One region of the Pseudoalteromonas sp. SG45-5 genome, then DNA from elsewhere that is predicted to be linked to it. Evidence: riboswitches for the same ligand, from Rfam matches in the RefSeq annotation. Region 1 holds a riboswitch; the other holds the start of a gene.

Region 1 (5,862 bases):
AGTAGATGAGCTAGTTGTTGAGCGTATTTGTGAACTGCCAATCATCCCCGTGAGCGGGTACGATACTGCAACTAACGAGAACTTCTTTGATAACCAATATGTGTATGTTGATTGGGGGACTACTTTTTCACTTTGGCATGCTCGTCAATTCACTGGTAAAACACCGCCTTACTTTAGAACTAGCACCGGGCGTATTGCACTTGACCTAATACTACAATGTGGTGGTAGTGCATTTATACCTCAAGTATTGGTTGAAGGGCATTTAGAAACCGGTGAGTTATTTCATGTAAAAGATGTAGAAAACACGTCAAGGGATGTATTTATTGCCTATCATAGAGATAATGAACAGAAAGAATTAATAGAAACCTTAGTTAGCTTGTTAACGCAAATGACGCCAAGCCTGTTGTTAAAATAGGTAAGTAGGTGCGGTCGTTTATTTGATTTTCATGTTATTTTGGTTTCATATTTAATGCACTTTTATTAATTAAAAAAGACATTAATGTTTCTATTGTAATATTAGTGTCATTTAGCGGTGACAGAATGTAGCTGTTTTAAAAAATTAGTCTTTTGTGATTATCCAAGGAAATAACATGAAATTTGTAAAATCGAGCTTATGCTTAGCACTATTAAGTGGTTTATCTTTTAATGCAATCGCGGATGTCGACGTGTACGGTAAAGCGAACGTAACAGTGCAATCATCTGATGATGGTGAAGGGTCTTTTACTGAGATTAAAAGTAATGCATCTCGTTTTGGCTTAAAGGGTTCTGAAAAAATAAATGATGGCTTAGAAGCTGTTTATAAGTTTGAGTTTCAAGTTGATGTGTCTGATGCTGATTCAAAAGGCGATAATGACGATAACATTTCTGCGCGTAACCAGTACGTTGGTTTAAAAGGATCGTTCGGTCAAGTTGTAATTGGACGTAATGATACTGCACTTAAACAATCTCAAGGTAAGTTAGATTTATTTAATGACCTTGAAGGCGATATTAAAAATGTATTTAAAGGTGAAAATCGTTTAGGTGATTCAGTTAGCTATTCATCAAACTCATACGAAGGTTTTAAAGTACTTGCTACTTTTATTGCCGAAGATGACGTAGACGCCGATAATGGTTACTCAATGGCGGTTACTTACGGTGATGTTGCACTTAAAAAGAGTGCAGTATATGCATCTATTGCGGTTGATAGTGAAGTAAATGGCTACGATGTAGTACGTGCGTCAATTCAAGGTAAAATTGAAGACTTTAAATTGGGCGCAATGTATCAAACACAAGAAAAAGTAGACGGTAGCGCAGAAGCTGATGGTTATTTAGTAAATGCGGCTTACAGCATGGGTAGCAATACTTTTAAAGTGCAATATCAAGCTATGGATTTTGACGACAGTAATGATAAGTCAGCAATCTCAGTGGGTATTGATCACAAATTAAATAAAAACATTAAAGTATTTGGTTTTTACTCAAGCTTCGATATGGACAACAATGTTGACCAAGATTACGTAGGCTTAGGTATGGAATACAAGTTTTAACTATTCGCTAAATTAGTTAAAACACTCCCTTTTTAACCGCACTCTTTTAAGTGCGGTTTTTTTTGCTTTAAATTATTTACTTAGCCGCCCATAATAGACATTCATTTGGAATGAGGTGAGAGTCCTCGACTGTTCCCGCAACTGTAAGCAGCTGAGCTGTAAGTCAGATACAAATGGTATAATACCAATTTTATTAAAAACATGATCTTTCTAGCGAATTAAATAACTTACTAACTCCGTTGAAAATTATTCATATAGAACAAGTATATGTCATAATTTCCGCCTTGTTATTAAGCTATTTGTTTGTCGCTATAATAAATCACTAATTTAATGCAATTGGTATGAATTCTTTTAACGAGCGGGTTTACTCATTTTTTCTTGTAGTGCATTAGTATTTTTATCGCATTTTTGGTGAGTTTAACCCTATCTAGGACTGACTATTGCACACTCAAACGCCATTAAATATATCATTACTAAACGTTAAAAACGTATCGTGGGGTATTGGCAATAAAACGATCCTCAAAAAAATAAACCTTAAAATAACCACAGGTAAATTTGTTGGTTTAATTGGCCCCAACGGCGCAGGTAAATCGAGCTTATTGCGTTGTTTATATCGTTTTAATAAACCAACTGAAGGTGTTATAGAATTTAACAACACCGATATTTGGCAGCTAAAAAGCGATGAGTACGCAAAAAAAGTAGCGGTTGTTTTGCAAGAAACCCCGTCGCAATTTAACTTAAGCGTATTTGACGTTATTGCGCTTGGGCTAACGCCTCATAAATCGCTATTTAGCTCAATAACTAACATTGATAAACAAAAAATCACCCAAGCTATTAACACCGTAGGGTTGGTAGATCATAGTGATCAAAGCTTTGAATCACTTTCAGGTGGTGAAAAGCAAAGGGCGCTTATTGCCCGCGCCATAGTCCAGCAACCTCAACTGTTAATAATGGACGAGCCTACCAGCCATTTAGATGTTAAATATCAAATACAGGTAATGGAGCTGGCTAAATCGTTGGGTGTTACGGTATTTGCATCGTTTCACGATTTAAACTTAGCTTCTGCAATGTGCGATGAACTAGTGGTTATTAAAAATGGTGAAATTACGCATTCAGGCACGCCAAGTGAGGTATTAACCGAAAACATGCTAGGCGACGTTTTTGGTGTCTGCGCCCAAGTAAATAATCACCCACAGCTATCGCAATCTGGAAATAGTATCCCTCATATCACTTACTTTTATGGTTACGAATAATATGAGCGCAGTTAATAGTCGCCACTCACTTGCGCTATTTATAAGTGCTGCAGCTGCTTTATTTAGCTTATTTGCAGCACTTAGTTTTGGTGCAGCAGATACCTCATTGCAAGATGTACTTAATAGTTTTTTGCTCTCAAATGATGCCTCTTTTAATACGCGTATTATTTACGAGCTAAGAATGCCACGTACATTACTCGCCTTTTTAGCCGGCTCTGGTTTAGCCATTGCGGGGCTTATTTTACAAACGGTAACGCGCAATCAGTTAGCCGATCCTTACTTATTTGGAATATCGTCGGGTGCCTCTTTTGGGGTGGTGTTACTTATGGCGCTATCCGGCATTAGCGCAGGTTTTATGTTATCGGCAGCGGCATTGTTAGGTAGTTTACTCGCTATGAGTTTATTAATACTTATTGCAGGTAGGCAACAAAGTGCACAGGTAGAATCAATGTTATTAGCAGGCGTTGCTCTGTCGTTTTTATTTAGCGCGTTTACCAGCTTATTGCTTTATTGGAGCGATCCTCAGGCGGTAGCCGCTATTTTATTTTGGACACTGGGCAGCTTTGCGCGTGCGCAGTGGGCTACGCTTTGGTTGCCTTTATTGGTAATCGCATTATGTACATTTTTAATGCTGAGTTTTAGAAGGCAACTCAATGCCATGCTACTTGGCGATGAGAGTGCAATTACATTGGGTGTAAGAGTGCAGCGCTTTAGAATCCTCATGCTGGTTTTAAGTTCGCTAATTACCGCTGTGCTGGTGGCTATGTGTGGCGGCATAGGATTTGTAGGGTTAATGGTGCCACATATTGTGCGCTTTTTTATATCTCAAGGCTCCATAGCTGGATTACTGGTAACCAGCTTGGTGGGTGGTACATTTATGGTGTGGGTTGATGTACTTTCGCGTTCATTACTAAAAAACCAAGAGTTACCCGTCGGTGTTATTACAGCTGCTATTGGTAGCGTGTTCTTTTTAAGTTTGTTATTTTTTAGAAAATCAAAGGTGTAACTCCATGAAAACCTTAATGGTGCAAGGCACTACATCAGACGCAGGTAAAAGTACCTTAGTTGCAGCGCTTTGTAGAGTGTTTGCCAAGCGAGGGATAAATGTTGCGCCCTTTAAACCTCAAAATATGGCACTCAATAGCGCCGTAACTAAAGATGGCGGCGAAATTGGCCGCGCCCAAGCACTACAAGCAATAGCTGCAAAGGTGGAGCCCGAAATCGACTTTAACCCTATATTACTTAAGCCTAATAGCGACACCGGCGCACAAGTGATTATTCACGGAAAAGCGATAAGTAATATGGAAGCGGGCAAATATCACGACTATAAAAAAGTGGCGATGGATGCGGTAATTACTTCACATAACCGCTTAGCGAAACGTTTTGATTTACTACTCGTTGAAGGAGCAGGTAGCCCTGCTGAAATAAACCTGCGTGAAAATGACATTGCTAATATGGGGTACGCCGAAGAGGTAGATTGCTCTGTAATTATCATTGCCGATATTGATAAAGGCGGTGTGTTTGCACATTTGGTAGGTACGCTTGCGTTGTTAAGCGAGTCAGAACAGGCGCGCGTAAAAGGCTTTGTTATAAACCGCTTTAGAGGCGATATCAGTTTACTTCAAGGCGGGCTTGATTGGCTTGAAGACTATACAAACAAACCCGTACTTGGCGTATTACCTTATTTGCATGACCTCGCGCTTGACGCTGAAGACGCTGTCGCAATTGATAATAACGTAACTAACGCCATAATTAATATTGCAGTGTTGCTCGTTCCACACATTAGTAATCACACCGATTTTGATGCACTGCGTTTGCACCCACATATTAATATAAATTATGTATGCCACACGCAAACGATCCCAGACGTTGATCTGATCATTCTACCAGGCAGTAAAAACGTGCTAGGTGATCTAACCTTTTTAAAAAATGAAGGTTGGGACACACAAATTAAGCGTCATTTACGCTATGGTGGCAAAGTACTTGGTATTTGTGGTGGCATGCAAATGCTGGGCAATACGCTCAACGATCCCGATGGTATTGAGTCGTCATTAAAACAAGTAAATGGACTTGCCCTATGCGACTTTGAAACCACGCTGGCAACGCAAAAAGTATTAACTAAAATAACCGCTACACTGCTTTTAAATAACCAATCAACCCCCTGTAGTGGTTACGAAATACATGCAGGGATTAGCCAAGGAGCAGCGCTTCATAAGCCATTTTTAAGCTTTGATGAAAGCCACCCCCATGGTTTTGCGTTTGACGGTTTTATTAGCGATGATAACGCCATTGCAGGCACCTATCTACATGGCTTGTTTGATGAAGCCGATGCTACATCGCAAATTTTAAAGTGGGTAAAACCAAGCGCCTCAATTAATCCAATTAGTATTGTTGATCACCGTGAGCAGCAGTTAGAACAATTAGCAACCATGTGCGAAACGCATTTAAACATACAGCAAATTATCTCGATTTATGAAGGGCACAATAATGACTGAACAAAACAACGATAAGCACCAGCAGCGCCAACAAAAAGTAAAAGAGCAAGTGGATGCGCGCGTTGCTGCCGCGCAAGATGTAAAAGGTATTTTTCAGGTAATTACCGGTAACGGTAAAGGTAAATCAACCTCGGGCTTTGGCGTTGTAGCACGCAGTGTGGGACATGGTAAAAAAGCGGCCGTTTGCCAATATATAAAAGGTACTTGGGAGTGCGGAGAGCGTAATTTATTACAAGGAGCAGGCGTTGAATTTGTTGTAATGAACACCGGTTTTACCTGGGATACGCAAAATAAAGAAGCCGATACTGCAGCCGCGCAGGCAACATGGCAAGAGTCAAAACGTATGCTTGCTGATAGCAGTATTGATTTAGTATTACTTGATGAGCTTACGTATATGGTGACCTATGGCTATGTAGATTTAGATGAAGTAGTAATGGCGCTGAATAACCGCCCGCCAATGCAGTCGGTTATTATTACAGGGCGTGCAGCGCATCGTACTTTAACAGACCTTGCCGACACAGTAAGCGAAGTGCGTAATGTAAAACACGCATTCGACTCAGGTATAAAAGCGCTTGAAGGGTTTGATTACTA
Region 2 (5,862 bases), on a different contig from region 1:
ACCAGCTGCATATTATGCACTTGCACGTAACACACAATCACCTGAGTTTTTACAGCAAAAATTAGACAAACAAGCCGCTGAAAAACCTTTCGAAGAGATCTAGTCTTTTAATTGCGCCGTAACCTTGTTGTTGCGGCGCATACAATTTATGCTCGCCTTTAAACCCCATATACATTTTAGGAATACTTATGAGCTCAACAACGCAAGTAGCAACATTTGGTGGCGGCTGTTTTTGGTGTATAGATGCTGCATTTAGACGTGTAAATGGCGTACTAACCGTAAGTTCTGGCTACACCGGCGGCGAAACTACTAACCCAACCTATGATTCTGTATGCTCAGGCACAACCGGTCACGCTGAGGTTGTTGAAATTGAATTTGACGCGACTTTGGTTAGCTTTGAAACACTGTTAGCAATGTTTTTCACACTGCATGATGCAACACAATTGAATCGCCAAGGTAACGATATAGGCACGCAGTACCGAAGTGTTGTGTATTATCATGATAACACCCAGCTAAAACAAACCAATGAGATAATAGCTCAACTGCAAAGTCATGTAAGTAATCCAATTGTTACAGAGGTTAGCCCTGCTAGCACTTATTACCCAGCTGAGCACTATCATCAAGACTATTACAATGAAAATCCACAGCAGGGTTATTGCAGTATTTTAATCGCGCCAAAATTACATAAGTTTGAAACCGTGTTCGAAGAGTTTTTAACTGATTAATACCAATCTAAATAAGTATAGAAGCTATTTAACGATAATAAAATTGCGCTCTAACTAGGAAAAAACTTTATATCTAGTGGTTCTAAATAAAAAATTTATAACGACGTTAGCGTGTGATTTAATCCGTTAAACTGTTTAGAGGTCTACGCAGGTTGGTATAACTTAAAAGTAAACAGAAAAAGCAAAAAGCCCGATAATTTATCGGGCTTTTGTATTTTTAATAACTAAATAATAAATTTAGAACTGGTAGCTAATCCCAGCAAATACTTGTCTGCTGGGTGCGGTGTAACCTAAAAGCTCACCACTTGCGGCAAAGCCAATACCCGCAGTGAAGTACTCTTTATCAGTTAAGTTTTCAATACGTGCATGTAGCGCTAGATTATCTAAAAGCTGATAGTTAGCAGCAATATTAAACACAGTAAACGCTGCAATTTCTGTATCGTAGTATGAAATTGAATCGCGAGCTGAGCGATATAGCATGGTTAGATTGGCGTCAAAATGTCCCCACCTTTTAGTTAGTGTATAATTAAATGCTTCAGATGGGCGACGCGCCAACTCTTTACCCGTAGTTTCATCTTCTGTATCTAAAAAACTTAAGTTAGCGTTATGTTCAAACCCTAACGCGCTAAACTCAGCACTAATTTCAACCCCTTGCATAGACACACGCGCAACATTTGAAGGTACATATTTTCCCAAATTAGCGTCATATTGGTTTTCAATTAAGTTTGTAATATTATTATCAAAAATAGTAATATCGTAACGACCCCATTTTGTTGTAAGCGTAATGCCCAGCTCATTATTCACAGCCTCTTCGGGCTTAATATCGCTGTTACCTACATAATAGAGGCTATTCGTTACAAACGCGTTCACCAATGATGGTGCTCTAAATGCTGTACCGTGACTTGCACGAACGCTAATATATTTATTAGCTTTATAACCAACACCTGTACTGTATGTATTAGCGCGACCGTGGTAATCGTAATCATCGGTTCTAATAACAGCACTAGCAAGCCATATGTCATCATCATAAAAAGCACCAATAAATAATGCTTTATTATCGCGTTTTTCATGTAATGAAGTTGCTGTAGAACCGGATAAATCTTCTTGTAATAAATTAACACCGCCACTTAGTTCTAGTGTTTGAGTTAAAGTATATAGACCACGATATTCTGCTTCAAAACGTTCAGTACTATAAAAAGTATTTACTGCAGTCCCTGTTTGCTCATTTTCTTCTTGCGATAAACTGACTGAAACACCTTGATTATAATTTTGAGAGCTTTTTTCCCAACCTAATTTAGCTATATAGTTTTCAAAATCATAAGCGTCGCTAGAGTATGCCGAATCGTATTCGCCCTCACCTTCACTATACTGTGCTTGTGCGCTAAATTGACCCAAGTCTTCAGTATGATAGCTTAAGTTAAAACCAATATTTTTATTTCTATAGCCATCATCATCATGATCTTTAGTAATTGCAGCAGTAGGGTCTTTTTCAGTAACATCAAAGCCATCTGTTTCTTCATAACCTGCATTGTATTTAAAGCTCAACGCATCTTTAGCTACCCCACCTGCTAGCTGATAGTTTGAGTAACTATTGCTACCAAATGTAGCAGATAAAGTATTATTAATTGCATCACGAGTAATGATGTTAATAACCCCTGCGATTGCATCTGAACCATAAATGGCCGCGCGAGCACCTTTGATAACTTCGATACGTTCAATGCTATTAACTGGGATGTTAGTAAGCGACACACTACCCGAAGTCGCATCACTTATCCTAACACCATCCACCAAAACCAATGTGTACTTTGCCGACGCGCCACGTACAAATACATCCGCTTTTTGCCCAAAGCCCCCATTACTTACAATATCAAGACCAACAACTGTATTTAAAAGGGAAGGTAAATCGCGTACGTTACTTGCTTCTATTTCAGCACGTTTAATAACATTTACGCTCGCTAAAACATCATTAATTGATTGCTCAAACTTGTTAGCTGTAACGGTTATTTTTTCAATTGATTGTTCTGCACCAGACGCAGAAAATGAAAGCGCAGCAGAAATTGCAACGCCAAGGGTTGTTTTGTTTAGCATGAGATCCCCTACCTTTGCCCACCGCAAAGATTTAAGTAAGATTGCATCAAGGCCGGTCTCCGGACTCAGTAGGCACATAAAAAACACCATACTTTACCGTTGCGGGGGCAGTGTTGGGTTTGTAGTCATCATGAAAACGCACCAACTTCCCGATTATCCTGCTAAAAACTTATTAACTTGAAGCGTTTAGCAAGCACCTTGAAAATATGCCGCTATTGTGAGTATTTTGTTGATAAATGTCAATGGACGTCTATATAGCTAAATGCAGATTTACCAATGTGAGTTATGAAAGAGCAAGCCCATATAATACCAATTTTATTAAAAACATGATCATTCTAGCGTATTAAATAACTCACTAACTACGTTAAAAACTATTTATATAGAACAACTATGTATCATAGTTTTAGCCTTGTTATTGCGCTATTTTCTTATCGCTATAATAGATCACTAATTTAATGCAATTGGTATAACAAAAAAGCCAAACACTGCTGTTTGGCTTTTAATTAACCCCCTAGCTGGTTAGCTAGATTTTTGAAGGTGTTTTAATCACGGAAATTTTTAAATTGGAAAGGCTGGCCTAAATCGGCGCTGCGCACAACCTGCATTGCTTCTTGAAGGTCGTCGCGTTTTTTACCTGTTACACGTACTTCTTCACCTTGAATGGCCGCTTGCACTTTAACTTTCGAGTCTTTAATGGCTTTTACAACTTTTTTAGCCATGTCTTTTTCGATGCCTTGCTTTAACCCGACATTACGAAAAACATTTTTGCCTGCACGACTAATATCTTGTAGCTCTAAACTTGATACGTCCATGCCACGCTTAGATATTTTGTTCGCCAAAATATCAAATAACTGCATAACCTGAGAGTCTGCTTCGGCTTTTAATTTAATTGTTTTATCGTTTAACTCGATAGATGCATCAACGCCTCTAAAGTCAAAACGTGTTTCTAGTTCACGATTTGCGTTATCGACTGCGTTTTTAGCTTCGTTCATTTCTACTTCAGATACAATATCAAATGAAGGCATTGGTTTCTCCTAACTGTCTAATACCAATTTTATTAAAAACATGATCATTCTAGCGTATTAAATAACTCACTAACGACGTTAAAAATTATTTATATAGAACAACTATGTATCATAATTTTAGCCTTATTATTGAGTTGTTTTCTTATCGCTATAATAGATCACTAATTTAATGCAATTGGTGTAATCTTAATTTATGCCGCAATTATAACGCTAAAATAATAAATCTTTACATTTTTCTGCATCTTGTTCAGGTGCGATACTAAATTAGTTTGATATACTTTGGTCTCTTTTTTAAGCGATTTTAGGATTTGTCGTGACAAGGCGTGTTTATCAAGCAATTTTTTTGATCAGTATCGTAGCGTTTACCTTTTTATTTGCCAAAGAAATAAAAGGAGGGGTTACAAATTTATTCCCTCATATTGATAAAGTAGCCCACTTTGGGATTTTTTTCGTACTTGCCATAATAATGGATAAGGCATTTAAGCTACCTTTATACGCACAAATACTGTTACTAGCAGGTTATGGCGCTTGCATCGAAATAATGCAAGATGCCCTTCCTTACAGGCAAGCATCTATAGGTGATTTTATTGCCGATTTTGCAGGTGCAGCTAGCTATTTTTTACTCAGAGTGATTTTTACTCCTCGCAAAAAGAATCCTTATGACTAATATTCTTGTTGTTGGTGATGGTGCAATTGGTTTACTTTTAAGTCATTTTTTAAGTAACCAACACAACGTTTATGTTTTAACACGTAAAGCCACAAATAATACGCGCTTTTATAGTCGTAAAAACAGTGCCTCACAAAAAATAAATGCCCGCTTCATCTCACTAAATCAACTAGCTACACAACCAAAATTTGGCGTGATATTAATGACAGTGAAAGCTTTTCAAGTGCAAAGCGCGTTTGAGCAGGTAAAGCCTTACTTAACTGAGCACACAAATATAGTACTTTCACATAATGGCATGGGTAATGTTGAAGAATTAAAGTCAGAATTAATCCCAAGCCAAGCTCTCTACTTTTTAACAACAAGTATGGCAGGCTTTAAATCGAATCAATACATTGTGCAACATACCGGTGAAGGCCAAAGTGTAATTGGTGGCTGCAATAGTTTAGCGCTTAAAAACATATCAACTATGGCTAACACTTTAAAAAGTATTCCAAAGCTGCACGCTACAAGCAACATACAACAACTACGATTCGAGAAACTATTCGTTAATATTGCCATAAATCCATTAAGTGCATTACATAACGTTAAAAATGGCCAACTTCGCGATCCCCAATACAATTCAATGATCATCAATTTACTCACTGAAGCGTGTAACATTGCAAAAGCACAAGGCCTTAATATTCCTTTAATTAATGCACTAACTACAGCCTATAACGTAATGGAACTAACAGCGCAAAATTACTCTTCCATGCAACAAGATGTGATTAACGAGAGGCCAACTGAAATAACAGCAATGTGTGGTTATATTAATGAACAGGGTAAAGTTTATAATATTAAAACTCCCTATAATAACCAGTTATTAGCTAAAATTCAGGCAAAAAAAAGCGTGGTATAAACCACGCTTATATCAATTTTTAACTTTTATGGACGATAAACCTTTACGGTATCAAAGCCTTGCTCGTGCAACATAAGTGCCTGTAGCTGGCTCATTACGCCTCTATCACAATATAAATAATAGTCCGTATTTTTTGGTAAATCACCAAACTTAGTTGCTAAGCGAAAAAATGGTAAGTGTATTACTTCAACTCCGTCTATCTCAAGTGGCGATGCGTCTTCTTCCTCTGGCGAGCGAATATCAACAACAACCGCGCCCGCTGGTAAATCAGCAACTGACTCTGCTTCTTTTAGCTCTTGCTTAGCCTCAACATCGATATCGCGCACATCCATTATACGTGCATTATCTACAACCGTATCAAGCACATCAAAGTCGAACTTTTCTTCTTCGGCTTCTATTACTTCAATTTTGGCTTTAACAGTCGGCTTTTTAGAAATAACACCACAGTATTCTGGCATCGTT

Evidence for each region. A riboswitch is a leader RNA that binds a small molecule or an ion and turns the genes downstream of it on or off. The one in region 1 is predicted to bind cobalamin.
Region 2: another riboswitch for cobalamin. It lies ahead of H5119_RS06045 (TonB-dependent receptor domain-containing protein); the one in region 1 lies ahead of H5119_RS10375 (ABC transporter ATP-binding protein).

Annotation. Positions count from the first base shown of each region.
Region 1 covers NZ_JACJEM010000027.1:5,135-10,996, reverse strand. Annotated here, with positions in the region: gene H5119_RS10385 (LysR family transcriptional regulator) at 1-415, shown strand, start outside; gene H5119_RS10380 (porin) at 591-1,523, shown strand; cobalamin riboswitch at 1,579-1,717, shown strand; gene H5119_RS10375 (ABC transporter ATP-binding protein) at 1,964-2,776, shown strand; gene H5119_RS10370 (iron ABC transporter permease) at 2,778-3,782, shown strand; gene H5119_RS10365 (cobyric acid synthase) at 3,787-5,271, shown strand; gene cobO (cob(I)yrinic acid a,c-diamide adenosyltransferase) at 5,264-5,862, shown strand, end outside.
Region 2 covers NZ_JACJEM010000013.1:56,747-62,608, reverse strand. Annotated here, with positions in the region: gene H5119_RS06055 (efflux RND transporter permease subunit) at 1-103, shown strand, start outside; gene msrA (peptide-methionine (S)-S-oxide reductase MsrA) at 189-725, shown strand; gene H5119_RS06045 (TonB-dependent receptor domain-containing protein) at 963-2,813, opposite strand; cobalamin riboswitch at 2,846-3,029, opposite strand; gene H5119_RS06040 (YajQ family cyclic di-GMP-binding protein) at 3,356-3,838, opposite strand; gene H5119_RS06035 (VanZ family protein) at 4,152-4,505, shown strand; gene H5119_RS06030 (ketopantoate reductase family protein) at 4,498-5,400, shown strand; gene thiI (tRNA uracil 4-sulfurtransferase ThiI) at 5,427-5,862, opposite strand, start outside.